2 regions of the Mediterraneibacter faecis genome follow, and region 2 is predicted to be linked to the other one. Evidence: predicted binding sites of a transcription regulator. Region 2 holds the regulator's gene; the other holds the start of a gene.

Region 1 (9,019 bases), 1.5 Mb from region 2:
AAATACAGCTTAAACTGTACTAAATTCGTAATTAAACTCTTGACAGATACTCGCCTGTACGTGTATCGATCTTAAGAACATCACCTGTCTCAACAAACAGCGGTACCATAACAGTAGCTCCTGTCTCAACGATTGCAGGCTTTGTAGCTCCCTGAGCTGTGTCACCCTTGAATCCCGGTTCTGTCTCTGTGATTGCCAGTTCTACGAACAGCGGCGGCTCAACTGAGAATACGTTACCCTTATGGGAACAGATCTTAACGTTCTCATTCTCTTTTACAAATTTCAGAGCGTCTCCAACTACATCAGCGTTGAGAGCGATCTGATCATATGTCTCTACATCCATGAAGTTATACAGATCTCCATCCTGATACAGATACTGCATTTCCTTTCTCTCGATGTGTGCATTCTCGAACTTCTCTGTCGGACGGAATGTCTTCTCTACTACACCACCACTGATGATGTTTTTCAGTTTTGTTCTTACGAACGCTGCACCTTTACCAGGTTTAACGTGCTGGAATTCCAAAATCTGGAAAATATTTCCCTCAATCTCAATTGTTAAACCATTCTTAAAATCTCCTGCTGAAACCATGTATAATCCTCCTTAATTGCATTTCGTTCAGACAATGTAACTGTTCGTTACAGACTTTTTGCTTCTACCATTCTATACTAATTTGCGACTTTTTTCAATCTTTTTTTGCTCTTCTTATAGAAATGAAGCACAATCTTCTCCAAATACCGCTTTAAAACGATCTGAATCTCTTCTTTTGGATTGATCGGATGCACTAAAATGTTGTGTATTCCGACCCTCTTTGCGCCCCATACATCTGTAAAAAGCTGATCGCCGACAAACAGCGTGTCCGCCTGATCTGTTCCCATGATCTCCATCGCATGAAGATAATTCTTTCTTGCAGGCTTCAGCGCATTATAAATATAATGCGTCTGGATCTCCTGATTAAACATCTCTACACGTTTTTTCTGATTGTTGGACAACAGACAGCTTTCAAAGCCAATCTCTCTCAGTCTCTGAAACAGTCTCTTTGCACGTTCATCTGCCGGTGCACCGTGAGGAACCAATGTATTATCAATATCAAAGATTACCCCCCGGTATCCTTGCTCATATAGTTTTTCAAAAGGGATCTTATAAGTCGACCCCAAATATTCATCTGGAAAAAATTTTTCAAACATTATTTTCATCTAACTCCGTAAGCTTTGAAATCAATTCTTCTATGATCCCAAGAATTGATTTCATTATAACAATTCAGTGAAATGATGTCTACTGTTTTTCCAACGCATCCTGCACATTTCTCCTGAATTCTACCCATGCGTCCTCATCCTCCACAAAATATTTCGGACAGATTTTTCCGGTTACATCATAGTGACGGATCACCTGATCTGCTGTCAGATCATATTTTGCACAAAGCCATGCTGTAAGTTGTACAAGTGAGCGGTATGTTGCATCAGTAAACTTTCCATTCTCATCCGGATGACAACATTCAATCGAAATCGTATCCGCATTGCGGTCATTTGAAGCATATGCCATCTCCCAGGTCGGAATGCACTGAATAATCTCTCCTTCCAATCCTATCACAAAATTACTGCTTGCCGAAGTCTCATGGCTATCTTTGAGACCATTAAAATAATCTCTGTTATCCTGCGCTGTACTCCCCGGATTCGCTGTGTAATGGACAACAATCCCATTCACATGGTCAATTGTTGTCCCTGGTCTGGAATACGGATTTATATCTAACAACTGTACATCCATCTCCGGCTGCGTTGCATCCACATCAGCATATTGATTTTTCTTTTGTATACAGGATTTAAAAAGAAGAAAAAGTAATAAAATCATTAATGGGATCATTATGATCCGCAGCATTTTCCTGCCTCGCTTTTTCTTCCTTCGTGTATTCTTCGGCAATGTTTTCCGTCCTGCCAGCTGATTTCGTCTTGACGTACTCATTCGGTATTTCTCCTGATTTTTAATTCTCTCATTTCCATCGTTTAAAACAAACATCTTCTTATTTCAGCTATTATACCATATGTTTCTTAACCATTTATGAATTTTGTCTTAACTGTTTTATATTCGTATAAAAGAGAAATTCCCGGTAGATCCAGCTCTCACTGAACCTCCGGGAATTCCTCAAGGCGTTCCTATATATTATTTTATTATATCAGGGATGTGATTTTTCATCCCGTCAGGTAATGCGGAATATCCGCAGTACTTCCAAATTATCAGTCTGCATAAAATCTGCAAACTTCCCAATTACTCGTCTACACTGTAGTTCGGAGCTTCTTTTGTAATATGAATGTCATGTGGATGACTTTCTTTCAGTGATGCCGCAGAGATCTTCACAAATCTTCCGTTCTCCTTGAGTTCTTCGATTGTGTGTGTTCCGCAATATCCCATTCCTGAACGAAGTCCACCCATGAGCTGGAATACCGTATCTTCTACAGATCCCTTGTAAGCTACACGTCCTTCTACTCCTTCCGGAACAAGTTTCTTTGCATTCTCCTGGAAATAACGGTCTTTACTTCCGTTCTCCATCGCTGCGATGGATCCCATTCCACGATATACTTTATATTTTCTTCCCTGGTACAGTTCGAATGTTCCCGGGCTTTCATCACATCCTGCAAAGATGCTTCCCATCATACATACATTCGCACCTGCTGCGATTGCCTTTGTCATATCTCCTGAGTACTTGATACCACCATCTGCAATGATCGGAATACCATACTCTTTAGCAACTTCGTAACAATCCATAACAGCTGAAACCTGAGGTACACCAATACCTGCAACGATACGTGTTGTACAGATAGATCCAGGTCCAATACCAACTTTAACTGCATCTACACCAGCTTCGATCAGTGCTCTTGCAGCCTCTCCTGTAGCCACATTTCCAGCGATCACCTGAAGATCCGGGAATGCATCCTTAACCATCTTCACTGTGCGGATAACATTCGCTGAATGACCATGTGCTGAGTCCATAACAACAACATCTACATGAGATTTCACAAGTGCTTCTACACGCTCCAGACAGTTTGCTGTGATACCAACAGCTGCTCCACAGAGAAGTCTTCCCTGCTCATCCTTTGCTGACAGTGGGTACTTGATCTGTTTCTCAATATCTTTAATCGTGATAAGTCCTTTCAGATTACCTTCATCATCTACGATCGGAAGTTTCTCTTTTCTTGCTTTGGCAAGAATCTTTTTTGCATCCTCTAATGTGATTCCTTCTTTTGCTGTAACAAGTCCTTCTGAAGTCATGGATTCTTTGATCTTCTTAGAGAAATCTGTCTCAAACTTCAGGTCACGGTTTGTGATGATTCCGACAAGTTTACGTCCCTCTGTAATCGGCACACCTGAAATACGGTATTTTGCCATCAGGTCATTTGCATCTTCAAGTGTATGCTCCGGTGAAAGAAAGAAAGGATCTGTAATAACACCATTCTCAGAACGTTTCACCTTATCAACTTCCTCTGCCTGTGCTTCAATAGACATATTCTTATGGATGATTCCGATTCCACCCTGGCGAGCCATAGCGATTGCCATTCTATGTTCTGTAACAGTATCCATTCCTGCACTCATCATCGGAATATTCAATACGATTTTCTTTGTCAGATGTGTTGACAGATCTACCTGATTCGGAATTACTTCTGAATAAGCCGGTACAAGAAGAACATCATCAAATGTAATACCTTCCCCTATAATCTTACCCATTATACTTTACCTCTCTTTCTTAAGAACCCATGAAACTGCTTTGAAATGGCAGTTAATGTATCTAAAAATCTTTTGTAATTATTAACTGATATACTACAGAAATTCCCGAAGGATGTCAAGAGTATTTTCCCTGATGTGCTCATAATTTGTATTGATTTATTTTAACCTTTATTATTAAGTTTTACTTATAAGTACTCCTTTATTTATTATCTATGCGACAAACTGAGCCTTTTTTAGAACAAACAAAAGGTTCTATCTGACATTACGAAAATGTGATAGAACCCTCTGTTCCTGCTGCTACAGATCTCTATGTAACAGCTCTTTTATTCTATTCTTATAGAAATTCTGCAAATCTTCCTGATGGATAGATTACATCATTCCCATTCCACCTGCTCCGCCTGCTGGCATAGCCGGTGTATCCTCTTTAATTGTAGATACAACAGACTCTGTTGTAAGAAGTGTAGAAGCAACACTTGTTGCGTTCTGAAGAGCACTTCTTGTAACCTTCGCCGGATCAAGGATTCCCTTCTCAACCATATCTACATATGTCTCATTGTAAGCATCAAATCCTGTTCCTACTTCAGACTCTCTTACTTTGTTTACAATAACTGCTCCCTCAAGTCCTGCATTCTTTGCGATCTGAGCCAGAGGAGCTTCCAGTGCTTTCAGGATAATCTTGGCACCTGTCTTCTCATCTCCCTCAAGAGTCTCTGCGAATTCTTTTACCTTCTTAGAAACATGGATGTATGCGGATCCACCACCACCGATGATTCCTTCTTCAACTGCTGCTTTTGTAGCATTCAGAGCATCTTCCATACGAAGTTTAGCTTCTTTCATCTCTGTCTCTGTAGCTGCACCTACACGGATAACAGCAACTCCGCCTGCAAGTTTTGCAAGTCTCTCCTGAAGTTTCTCTCTGTCGAAATCAGATGTTGTCTCTTCGATTGCTTTCTTGATCTGTCCAACACGATCTGCGATTGCGTTCTTGTCTCCACATCCGTCAACGATAACTGTATTCTCTTTCTGAACCTTAACAGATTTTGCACGTCCAAGCTGATCCATTGTAGTTTCTTTAAGGTCGAATCCGAGTTCTTCAGAAATCACCTGTCCACCTGTCAGAATTGCGATATCCTGAAGCATCTCTTTTCTTCTGTCACCATATCCAGGTGCTTTTACTGCTACAACGTTGAATGTTCCACGCAGTTTATTCACGATCAGAGTTGTGAGTGCCTCACCCTCGATATCTTCAGCGATAATAAGAAGTCTTGCTCCAGACTGAACGATCTGCTCAAGAACCGGAAGAATCTCCTGGATATTGGAAATCTTCTTATCTGTGATCAGAATATATGGATCATCCAGAACTGCTTCCATCTTCTCCATATCTGTTGCCATATATGCGGAAATGTATCCACGGTCAAACTGCATACCTTCTACAAGGTCAAGCTCTGTCTGCATTGTCTTAGACTCTTCGATTGTGATAACTCCGTCGTTGGATACTTTTTCCATTGCATCTGCAACCATCTGTCCAACTTCATCATCTCCTGAAGAAACTGCAGCAACTCTTGCAATCTGCTCTTTTCCGTTGACTTTGCTGCTCATCTCACGGATTGCTTCTACTGCTTTATCTGTAGCTTTCTTCATTCCTTTTCTCAGAACGATCGGGTTTGCTCCTGCCTCAAGGTTCTTCATTCCTTCGTGAACCATTGCCTGTGCAAGAACTGTAGCTGTTGTTGTACCATCTCCGGCAACATCATTTGTCTTAGCTGCAACTTCTCTGATCAGCTGTGCACCCATGTTCTCAAATCCATCTTCCAGTTCAATCTCTTTCGCGATTGTTACACCATCATTTGTAATAAGCGGAGCACCGAATGATTTATCAAGTACTACGTTTCTTCCTTTTGGTCCTAATGTTACTTTAACTGTATCAGCTAACTGATTCACACCTCTTTCAAGTGCTGCTCTTGCTTCTGATCCGTATTTGATTTCCTTTGCCATTTTAACTGCATCTCCTTTATATTTGTCTGGGTATTACTCTACAATTGCAAGAATATCATTCTGCTTTACAATGATGTATTTCTCTCCTTCAAGCTCTACATCTGTTCCGGCATATTTGGAATAAATTACTTTATCTCCAACCTTAACCTGCATTACAACTTCTTTTCCATCCACAACTCCGCCAGGTCCGACTGCGATTACTTCTGCTTCCTGTGGTTTCTCTTTTGCCTGTCCCGGTAATACGATTCCGGACTTTGTTGTCTCTTCTGCTTCTAACTGTTTTAAAACGATCTTGTCACCTAATGGTACTAATTTCATTGTAATTCCTCCTTACTTTATTAGCACTCATTTCTCTTGAGTGCTAACCCATGAATATAAAATAGCACTCCCCATTTCATTTGTCAACACAGTTTACATATTTTTTATAAAAGAAAAGCCATGGGGCTTTCTCTGCCTCACAGCTTTTCTTTCGTCTCTAAAACTTCTCTATGATCTTCTTTCGTTCATCTCATAGAATCCGTTCTCAATTTTAAACTTCAGTAGATTCCTGTCTTCCGACTGGTATCTCTCTTTCACAACACCGGAGCAGCACAACAGCTCTGTCCCCGTTGAAATATAACATCTGTATTTTGCATCCAGCAGAATCGTTGTCAGAGGATCTTCCATCACTTCAAGATAAATGTAATCTTCTTCTGTATCATAATGATCCACCTTACAGACTCTTGTTGTATCATCAAAAATAGCATCTGCTGAAATCACTTTTTCCATCTGCAGATCAACCGGATTTCCCTCGTACATCTTGTCTTCTCCTTCTGCTTACATCCGCTCTTTCTCAATCCTCTCGAGCTCTGTAAATACATAATCATTCAGAACTTTAATATAAGTTCCTTTCATTCCTGAAGAACGTGATTCAATTACTCCTGCACTTTCAAACTTGCGAAGTGCATTCACGATAACCGATCTTGTAATTCCCACACGATCCGCTACCTTGCTGGCAACCAGGATTCCCTCTGTACCATCAAGTTCTTTAAAGATATGAATGATTGCTTCCAGCTCTGAGAAAGAAAGTGTGCTGATTGCTGCCTGAACGACATGTTCTTTTCTTGTCTCTTCCGCACTTTCTTCATTCACTGAACGAAGCATCTCAAGTCCTACTACAGCAGTACCATATTCACTGAGAATAATATCATCAATAGAATACGTTGCATCCTGTTTGTAGATAAACAATGTTCCGAGACGCTCCCCGGCAATATCGATCGGTGTGATGATTGCCTGACATCCTTCCACAGCATCTGAAGAAAAACCAAGTGTCTCCAGATTAACATTCTCTTTTGTAGACAGAACACTCAGCAATCTTTCATTAAGCATATTATCAATATGAGATCCTACGGATTCTGTGATCAGTTCACTGATTTCTCTCACCTTATTGCTTTTGCTGACTCCAAGAATCTTTCCCTTCTTGCTGACTACCAGCACATTTGAGTCCAAAATCTCTGTCAGTACCGCACAGATATCATTAAACACAACTTTGCTGGAGTTATTATTATGCAGCAACTTATTAATCTTTCTGGTCTTATCCAATAATTGTACGCTCATTGTCTCCTCCACATGATTTGCTCTTATTCACTACTTCTAGCAAACAGTAACTATTATTTCCCAAGTTGTATACACAAATCAAATTTCAAATTCCTTACTAGCTTATATTATCATACAATTCAGAAAATAGCAACGTTGTGTTTTTCTGTTTTTTGAAATATTTAATCTTCTTTCTTAATTGTTTCCACATATCCGCACTTTTCATCAGCACAAACTAATTTATTGCCTTTTTCTACCATGTATCCACCACATTCAGGACATTTCTTACTGGATGGCTTCTGCCAGGACATAAATTCGCATTCCGGATTATCCTCACATCCATAATACTTTCTTCCCTTTTTCGTTTTGCGGATAACAACTTCTTTTCCACACACAGGACACGGAACTCCGATCTTTTCCAGATATGGTTTTGTATTTCTGCATTCCGGGAATCCCGGGCATGCAAGGAATTTACCATGCGGACCGTATTTGATCACCATGTTACGACCGCACTCTTCACAGATCACATCTGTTACTTCATCTTCAATCTTAACTTCCTCAAGCTCTTTCTCTGCAATTTCAACAGCTTCCTCAAGATCCGGATAGAAATTACGGATTACTTCCTTCCACGGAACCTTTCCTTCTTCAACCATATCAAGAAGACCTTCCATATTCGCTGTAAAATGAACATCTACAATACTTGGAAATGACTGTTTCATAATATTATTAACAACTTCACCAATCTCTGTCAGATAAAGATTCTTGCCTTCTTTTGTAATATATCTTCTTCCAAGGATCAGAGAAATGGTTGGAGCATAGGTACTTGGACGTCCGATCCCAAGCTCTTCCATTGTCTTTACAAGACTCGCCTCTGTATAATGTGCCGGCGGCTGCGTAAAATGTTGCTTTGGATCAAATTCTTCTTTTGTAAGAACAGAATCCATGCTAAGATGTCCGACCAGTACATTGCTCTCTTCCTTCTCTTCCTCTGCCTCTACATACACAGAGCGAAATCCATCAAATGCAACCCTTGCTGTTGATACAGTAAAGCAGTACTCACCGGCTCCGATCTTGACTGCTGTTGTCTCATACTTCGCCGGCTGCATGCGGCTTGCTGTGAAGCGTTTCCAGATCAGCTGATACAGACGGAACTGATCTCTGCTTAATGAATCCTTGATCGCTGCCGGTGTGCGTGTAATATCTGTCGGGCGGATCGCCTCATGCGCATCCTGAATCTTCTTATCTGCGGACTTTGTTTTTGTTCCTTCTGCTACATATGCTTCCCCGTAAGTCTCAGCAATATAACTTCTTGCTGCTGCATCAGCTTCCTCTGAAATACGTGTAGAATCCGTACGAAGATAAGTAATCACACCGACTGTTCCATTCCCTTTAATGTCCACACCTTCATACAGCTGCTGTGCAATACGCATTGTCTTCTGTGTACCAAAGTTCAATGCCTTGGCAGCTTCCTGCTGCAGCGTACTCGTCGTAAATGGGAGTGGTGCTTTACGCGTCCTCTCACTGTTCTTGATATCTGTAATCTGGAACTCTTCGTTCTCTAATTTCTTTAAGATCTCGTCCATCTCTTCTTTTGAATGGATCGTCATCTTTTTCTTCTCTGTCCCGTAGAACTTCGCTGTCAGAGGACGTTTCTCACCTTTTACTTTCAGTTGTGCATCCAATGACCAGTACTCTTCCGGAATAAATGCATCAATCTCTGCTTCCCTGTCTGCA
Region 2 (9,019 bases):
CAGCAGAATTCGGCTCATTTCTTGCACAGGAAGGTGCGGAGCAGTGTGGATTCTGTTCCCCTGGATTCATTATGAACGTGCTCGCAATGTTTCGTGAATTGAAGAACCCTTCTATAGAAGAAATCAAAGAATATCTGGCAGGAAATCTGTGCCGCTGTACAGGATACATGGGACAGCTTCGTGCAATCCAGAAATATATGGAAGTCAGAAATACAGCAGTTAACATTACAGTAAAGAAAATGGGCGGGGAGGAGTAAGAATGGAAAGAATAGATAAAGTTCAGAATCTGATTCCTGAGAAACCGGAATTTGTCCACAGCAATCAGGAAAAAGGAGAAGCTATAGAATCCCTGAAGATTGTAAACCGTCCTGTCGTAAAGAAAGATGCTGCTGCACTTGTTACAGGAAAAAGTGTTTATACAAATGACCTTGCACCGTCAGACTGTCTGATTGTTAAAGTGATCAGAAGTCCATATGCACACGCATTAATTAAGGATATTAACACAGCACGTGCTGAGGCTGTACCTGGAATCGAATGTGTTCTTACATATAAAGATTGTCCGGATAAGAGATTTACAATGGCTGGTCAGACCTATCCGGAACCAAGTCCGTATGACCGTCTGATCCTTGACCAGAGAGTACGTTTCGTTGGAGATGCAGCTGCAATCGTGGCAGGAACTTCAGAGGAAGCAGTTAAGAAAGCGATGAAGCTTGTGAAGATCCAGTATGAGGTTCTTGAACCGGTACTTGATTTCCGTACAGCAAAGGATAATCCAATCCTTGTGCATCCGGAAGATAACTGGAGAAGCCTCTGCCCGGTTGGCGCAGACAACAAGAGAAATCTCTGTGCACATGATGTATGTGGAGATGGAGACGTAGAAGCAGTTCTTGCAAAATGTGATCACGTGATCGATCGCGTTTATCATACAAAGGCGAACCAGCAGGCGATGATGGAGACTTTCCGTACTTATACATATTTAGATGCATACGGAAGATTAAATGTCGTTTCATCTACACAGGTTCCGTTCCATGCAAGAAGAATCCTTGCTCATGCACTCGATATTCCGAAGAGCAAAGTACGTGTGATCAAGCCGAGAATCGGTGGAGGATTCGGTGCGAAGCAGACTGTAGTTTCCGAAGTTTATCCGGCACTTGTCACATGGAAGACAGGAAAACCGGCGAAGATCATTTACACAAGAGAAGAGTCTTTGATCGCTTCTTCACCGCGTCATGAGATGGAACTTCATGTACGTCTGGGAGCGGATAAAGAAGGAAATATTAAAGCAATCGATCTCTATACACTTTCCAACACTGGAGCATTTGGTGAGCACGGACCGACAACCGTAGGTCTTTCCGGTCACAAATCCATTCCACTTTATGGAAAGACAGAAGCATTTCGCTTTACATATGATGTCGTTTATACAAATGTTATGTCAGCAGGAGCTTACCGTGGATACGGAGCAACACAGGGACAGTTCGCTGTAGAATCAGCTGTAAATGAACTTGCAGAAGTTCTCGGAATGGACCCGACAGTGCTTCGTGAGAAGAACATGGTACGCCAGGGCGATAAGATGCCGGCTTATTATGGCGAAGTTACAAACAGCTGTACACTCGACAGATGTCTTGCCAGAGCAAAAGAAATGATCAACTGGGATGAAAAGTATCCATACCGTGATATGGGAAATGGAAAAGTACGCAGCGTCGGAGTTGCAATGTCCATGCAGGGATCTGGAATCTCAGCAGTAGATACAGGTGCGGTTGAAATCAAAGTAAATGATGACGGATTCTACAGTCTGATCATTGGAGCTACTGATATGGGAACAGGATGCGATACGATCCTTGCCCAGATGGCAGCAGAGTGTCTTGAATGTAAACCGGAAGAAGTTGTTGTATTCGGAGTAGATACAGACATCTCTCCATACGACTGTGGTTCATACGCATCCAGTACAACTTATGTAACAGGACAGGCAGTTGTTAAGACTTGTGAATCCCTTCGCAAGAAAATCTGCGAGCGTGGAGCAGAGTATCTCGGATGCAAGCCGGAAGATGTAGATTTCGATGGAGAATATGTAACAGAGCTGGCAACAGGAAAGCAGATTTCAAGAAGTCAGATTGGAAATAATGTAATGTGTTTCAGTAACGCACCACTTTCCGCAAGTGAAGCATTTTCCTCACCGGTATCTCCACCGCCATTCATGGTTGGTATGGCAGAAGTTGAGATCGACAAAGAGACAGGTGTACTTGAACTGATCGATTACGTAGCAGTCGTAGACTGCGGAACAGTTATAAATCCGAACCTTGCGCGTGTACAGGTGGAAGGCGGAATCGCACAGGGAATCGGTATGGCACTGTATGAAGATGTTGTATATAACGAAAAGGGAAAGAACTTCAGCAATTCCCTGATGCAGTATAAGATCCCGACTCGTCTTGATGTCGGAACAATCCGTGTTGAGTTCGAGAGCAGCTACGAGCCGACAGGACCGTTCGGAGCGAAGTCTATCGGAGAAATCGTAATCAATACACCGTCACCGGCAATCAGCAATGCAATCCAGAACGCGACAGGAGTGATCATTAGAGAACTGCCGATGACAGCGGAGAAAATTTACAGAGGAATTTCTGGGCGTTAGACTTGGAGTCGGGGAAGAATGAAGTGAAATAAGGAAGCTATCAACTACGATAACAACGAATGGAGTTGAATATCGTCGTTGATAGCTTTTTTACGTTGACATTGTTATTTTATTCTGCTATAGTAAATCCACATCAAAATCTCAGACGTATATTTTCTATATTTCATTTGTCTGAATGTGTTATCGAAAGGATAACTTTATCTCATATTCAAGGCTGTATCAGCAGGAGATTCCATTTTGATGAGTTACAAAATAACAAAAGAATAAGAAACCAGGAGGAAGCGTCTATGGGAAAAGCAGATGTTAATGTGAATATCTGGCTAAGTGAGAAGAAAAGATTTGCGAATTTATTTAATGGTGTGATTTATGGTGGAAGGCAGGTGATATTGCCAGAGGATTTGGAAGAAGTGAATCCTGTTTCATCTGTCAGTGTGAAAAATCGGACCGGGAAAACAAAAAACATGAAAAAATACCGCGATATCATTATGAAATGGCGAAATCAGGCTACACTTGTGTTACTTGCAAATGAATCACAGGATAAGGTTCATTATGCAATGCCGCACAAGGTAATGCTTTATGATGGAATGGATTACGAAACACAGATTCGGAATAATTGGAAAAACTTTAATGACCGACGAAAGCAGAATAAAAAAGCAGGTCAGTCGTTAGAGCATCTTACCGCAGGAGAATATCTGTCGCGATTTCGAAAAAAAGATCGATTGATACCGATTATTTCATTAGTCTTTTATTATGGTTCAGAACCGTGGGATGGACCTGTTGATCTGTATGATATGTTTCGGTTGGAAGGAACGAAAGAAGAGAAAGAAATTTTGGAGAAATATCTTCCCAATTATAAAATCAATCTTGTAGACGCAGAACGATTGGAAGATGTTGAAAAATTTTCGGATGATTTACAAGTGATATTAACTATGCTAAGATATAGGGACAGTAAGGAAGAACTGAAACACTATATTGATGAAAATAAAAAGTTTTTTCAGAATGTTGATTATGAAACAAGTCAGGCGATGAAAGCATTTTTGAACATGAAACAAATACCAAGTGAAACAGAGCAGAAGGAGGAGATGGTAGATATGTGTAAGGCAATACAGGAAATGTATGATGATGGAGTGAAAGATGGAATTCAGCAAGGAATAGCAGCAACTATTAGAACGTGTCAAAATTTGAATGCTTCTAGAATAGAGACGTTTAATAATGTTCGGAAAGAGTATAAATTAACAGAGGAGCAAACAGAGGAATACTTAAACACATATTGGAAGTGAGGCTGAAACAAATACCACGAAAAACAGAGCAGAATGAGGAGAAAGAGATGAACGCAGTAGAAGCTTTAGATGAATTACAGCGCAAAGCAAGACATGATGATAAATTAAGAGAACAGTTCATAAAGACAAGGGATGCAGAAGATCCTCTTGGAGGATTCTGCTCTGTATGTCGTGAGACGGGTTATGAACTTTATCCGATGGATATTGTGCAGGCGGGAGATGAATTTTATGCCGCAATGAAGCGCAGTACGAATGGTGGCGGAGAGAATTCACCGGTGCTTACAGGAGAGGATGACCCTTATGAATTGTTTTTTGCAGGACTACAAGAACTGTAAAAATAATTTTAGTGTATAAGCATTAGACATAAATGAACAGAAGTGATTACAAAATAGGAAGATTTATTGATGATAAAGATAATTCGCGTTGGAAGAGAGCGCTTACGAGAAGCGTACGAAATTGTGAATAAGGTAGACCAGGGGATGAACGTTCCGGAATGGTTTGTTGCAGAAACGTATGAAGAATTTGATTTCTGGATGAAGAAGGAACGAGGTCTTTTATATCTTGCTGTTGATGAAGAGGGCAAGGCGGGAGCTATGTTTTTCGTAATTTTACCGGGCGCTCACCCGGATAATCTGGGATATGATCTTGGAATGGAGGAAGAGAAACTGAAGCTTTGTGCTATGATGGATACGGCGGCTGTATTACCAGAGTTTCGAGGGCACTATTTACAATATAAAATGATGCAGCACGCGGAAGGTGATTTGAGACAGATGGGATATCGCTACCTGCTTTGTACGGTGCATCCGGAAAATGTTTTCAGCAGATCAAATGTCATGAAACAGGGGTATCAGAAGATGCTTACGAAGGAAAAATATGGCGGATTCTTAAGAGATATCTGGATGAAAAATATTATAGAATAAGAAAACAAACATCGGAATAAACATCTGATGTTTGTTTTCACAGAAATGCACTAATACGTTAATACGTGAAAAAGATAAAGCAAAATACTGATATAATATAGAAAAAAGAAAAGGTGTGTGGTATACTCTCGACATAGCCTCTGGCAGGATTGCAGAAATGCCGAGGCATTCCTGAATGGAAACTGATAGAGATATTTAACGGCAGGCTGATGAAAGGAGCAATAAAATGGAGACATATATGCAGATGCTTGGAAGACTTGCAAAGAGTGCATCCCGTGAGGCAGCAAAGCTTGGAACGAAGGCAAAGAACAGAGGGCTTCTCGCAGTAGCGAATGAACTTGTAGAAGAGAGAGAATTGATTTTACAGGAGAATGCAAAGGATATTGAAGCTGCGAAAGCGAAAGGCGTGAAGCAGTCTTTGATTGATCGATTGGCACTGACGGAACAGCGAATTGAAGACATGGCAGAAGGTCTGCGTCAGATTGCAGCACTTGATGATCCCATCGGAGAAGTGCTTGGCATGAAGACAAGACCGAACGGGCTTCGTATCGGAAAGAAACGCGTACCGCTTGGCGTTGTCGGAATTATCTATGAATCCAGACCGAATGTGACAGCAGATGCATTCGGACTTTGCTTCAAGACTGGAAATGCGGTAATTCTTCGCGGAGGAAGTGATGCGATCCATTCCAATCGGGCAATTACCCGTGTAATCAAGGAAGGACTCCGCAAAGAGAAGTTATCTCAGGATCTCATCCTTCTTGTGGAAGATACAAGCAGAGAAGTTGTAAATGAGATGATGAAGATGCATGGCTGGATCGACGTCCTGATCCCAAGAGGCGGAGCGGGACTCATTGCAAATGTTGTCGCAAACAGTACGGTTCCGGTAATTGAGACAGGAACCGGAAATTGTCATGTATATGTTGATGAGACAGCAGACATTAAGATGGCAACAGATATTATTGAAAATGCAAAGACACAGCGCCTTGGTGTGTGTAATGCATGTGAATCACTTGTGATTCATTCCAAGATAGCAGATGCAGCTTTGCCGAAGATTGTAACAAGACTGAAGGAACATGGTGTAGAGATACGTGGAGATGAGAGAGCACAGGCAATCAGTTCAGAGATTATTCCGGCAACAGAAGAAGACTGGGGAACAGAGTACCTGGATGCAATTATTTCTGTAAAGATTGTTGATTCCATCGATGAGGCAATCACACATATCAATACATACAATACAGGACATTCTGAATCCATTATTACAAAGGATTACGACAATGCATTGAGATTCCAGGATGAGATCGATGCGGCAGCGGTTTATGTAAATGCATCAACAAGATTTACAGATGGATTCGAATTCGGATTCGGTGCAGAGATCGGAATCAGCACACAGAAGCTTCATGCAAGAGGCCCGATGGGACTCGAAGCATTGACAACAACAAAGTATATTATCTTCGGAAACGGACAGATCAGGGGATAGTATAGATAGCAGGTTTTAAAATCCAGGTCAATTAGTGTAAGTTAAATAAACTTGTCTTTGACCTGGATTTTATGTATCATAATTCAAGTCAACTTATGATTTGGCTATAAGCTTGCCCGGAATTCACAAAATTACAATCCAAGTCAACAACATTTCTATAAAATCACATTCCCTCCCCCAAAAAGCATCCTATTAATAAAATAAGAAGAAAATAAAAAACTTATAAAAATAACAATCAGTGTTGACAAACAGAAATCGAGGTGCTATCTTAGTATCTGTAAGGTGTTAGCACTCAAAAACAAAGAGTGCTAATAACAAACAAAGATGAGAAGAAAGGGGAACACAGAGATGTCTGTAGAAGCTGAATTAAGTGAAAGAAAACTTACGATATTGAAAGCCATCATACAGAATTATCTGGAGACTGGCGAACCGGTCGGATCACGAACCCTTTCAAAATACACAGATTTGAAATTAAGTTCCGCAACGATAAGGAATGAGATGGCAGATCTGGAAGATCTTGGTTACATCTTCCAGCCACACACATCGGCAGGAAGAATTCCATCAGATAAGGGATATCGCTTTTATGTAGATCTTCTGATGGAGAACAAGGAGCAGGAGATCAGCAGACGAGAGGATGCACTTCTTGAAAAGACCGATAAGGTCGAGAAGGTACTCCAGCAGGCAGCAAAGGTTCTTGCTTCGAACACCAATTATGCGACGATGGTTTCCGCACCGGTCAACAGCCGGAACACATTGAAGTTCATTCAGCTATCACAGGTGGATGAAGAACAGATCGTAGCAGTCATCGTACTTGGTGGTAATGTGATCAAGAATAAGATCATTGAAGTTGGAGAAACCTTAAGTAATGAGAATCTGTTGAAGCTGAATATGCTTCTGAACACGACACTGAATGGATTATCCATTGATCAGATTACATTAGGTCTGATTGCCAGATTGAAAGAACAGGCTGGTATCCACAGCGAGGTTGTCGGTCATGTACTGGATGCAGTGGCAGAGATCATTCATGTAGATAATGACATGGAGATCTACACAAGCGGCGCAACGAATATTTTCAAATATCCGGAGCTTAGTGATAAGCAGAGCGCACAGGAGATCATCAGTGCATTTGAAGAGAAACAGCAGCTGGCAGATCTGGTGACAGAGACACTGGCAAGTGAGGAGAACAACGGCATACAGGTTTACATCGGAGATGAAACTCCGGTTAAGACCATGAAAGACTGCAGTGTTGTTACCGCCACATATGAGCTGGGAGAAGGTATGAAAGGAACGATTGGAATCATCGGTCCGAAGAGAATGGATTATGAACATGTCATGAAGACGCTGAAAACGCTGCAAAGTGAGTTGGATGCGATTTATAATAAAGAACCCAAAGAGTAATAATAGGAAGGTAGAAAGCTGGTGACAGAGAACATGAGCAAAGAAGATATGGTAAAAGAAGCTGTTGAAGAGGCAAAAGCAAAGGCTGCAAAAGAGCAGGCAGAAGCTGAAGAGACAGTAGAAACAGAAGATGCCCAGGGAGTTGAGGCTGAAGCGAAAGAAGCAACAGAGGAAGCAACTGAGACTGAAGGAGATTCAGAAGCAGCATCAGAAGGTAAGAAAAAGTTCTTCGGAAAGAAAGAGAAGAAGGACAAGAAAGACGAGAAGATCGAGGAACTCACAGACCGCGTTACTCGTCAGATGGCAGAGTTTGATAACTTCCGCAAGAGATCTGAGAAGGAGAAATCCCAGATGTACGAGATCGGAGCGAAAGATATCATAGAAAAGATTCTTCCGGTTGTAGACAACTTCGAGCGTGGACTTGGTTCCGTACCGGAGGAGGAGAAGAATGCTCCGTTCGTAGAAGGAATGGAGAAGATCTACAAACAGCTTATGACTACACTGGAATCCGTTGGAGTAAAACCAATCGAGGCAGTTGGTCAGGAATTCAATCCGGATTTCCACAACGCAGTGATGCATGTGGAAGATGAGGGGCTCGGTGAGAACATCATCGCAGAAGAATTCCAGAAAGGTTACATGTACCGTGAGAGTGTTGTAAGACACAGCATGGTAAAAGTAGCAAACTAATTTGATTTTTAACAAGATTCAGAGATTAGATAGAGGAGGAAATTTATCATGGGAAAAATTATTGGTATTGACCTTGGTACAACAAACAGCTGTGTAGCCGTTATGGAAGGTGGACAGCCAACAGTTATCGCGAATACAGAAGGCGCAAGAACAACACCGTCTGTTGTAGCATTTACAAAGACAGGAGAGCGTCTTGTAGGTGAGCCTGCAAAACGTCAGGCTGTAACAAACGCAGCAAGAACAATCTCATCCATCAAAAGAGAGATGGGAACAGATTATAAAGTAGATATTGACGATAAGAAATATTCTCCACAGGAGATTTCTGCAATGATCCTTCAGAAACTGAAAGCAGACGCAGAAGGATACCTTGGTGAGAAAGTAACAGAAGCTGTTATCACAGTTCCGGCTTACTTCAACGATGCTCAGCGTCAGGCTACAAAAGATGCAGGTAAGATCGCAGGACTTGATGTAAAACGTATCATCAACGAGCCTACAGCAGCTGCACTTGCTTATGGTCTTGACAACGAGAAAGAGCAGAAGATTATGGTTTACGACCTTGGTGGTGGTACATTCGACGTATCTGTTATCGAGATTGGTGATGGAGTTATCGAAGTACTTTCAACAGCCGGTA

The links. Region 2 encodes HrcA, which represses chaperone genes, less so after heat shock. Its sites were predicted from a motif close to TGTTAGCACTCNNNNNNNNNGAGTGCTAACA; they were not measured.
Region 1: ACZ47Z_RS04965 (co-chaperone GroES) is a predicted target of HrcA. The motif match lies at 6,047-6,077, and genes of this name have one in related genera.

What each region holds. Positions count from the first base shown of each region.
Region 1 is NZ_AP043803.1:1,038,820-1,047,838, reverse strand. It holds gene efp (elongation factor P) at 32-589, opposite strand; gene ACZ47Z_RS04985 (YqeG family HAD IIIA-type phosphatase) at 667-1,185, opposite strand; gene ACZ47Z_RS04980 (peptidoglycan recognition protein family protein) at 1,274-1,957, opposite strand; gene guaB (IMP dehydrogenase) at 2,261-3,715, opposite strand; gene groL (chaperonin GroEL) at 4,085-5,710, opposite strand; gene ACZ47Z_RS04965 (co-chaperone GroES) at 5,744-6,028, opposite strand; gene ACZ47Z_RS04960 (hypothetical protein) at 6,197-6,508, opposite strand; gene codY (GTP-sensing pleiotropic transcriptional regulator CodY) at 6,527-7,306, opposite strand; gene topA (type I DNA topoisomerase) at 7,468-9,019, opposite strand, start outside.
Region 2 is NZ_AP043803.1:2,501,166-2,510,184, reverse strand. It holds gene ACZ47Z_RS11760 ((2Fe-2S)-binding protein) at 1-257, shown strand, start outside; gene ACZ47Z_RS11755 (xanthine dehydrogenase family protein molybdopterin-binding subunit) at 260-2,626, shown strand; gene ACZ47Z_RS11750 (Rpn family recombination-promoting nuclease/putative transposase) at 2,914-3,906, shown strand; gene ACZ47Z_RS11745 (hypothetical protein) at 3,954-4,241, shown strand; gene ACZ47Z_RS11740 (GNAT family N-acetyltransferase) at 4,311-4,826, shown strand; gene ACZ47Z_RS11735 (glutamate-5-semialdehyde dehydrogenase) at 5,053-6,303, shown strand; gene hrcA (heat-inducible transcriptional repressor HrcA) at 6,652-7,701, shown strand; gene grpE (nucleotide exchange factor GrpE) at 7,735-8,388, shown strand; gene dnaK (molecular chaperone DnaK) at 8,437-9,019, shown strand, end outside.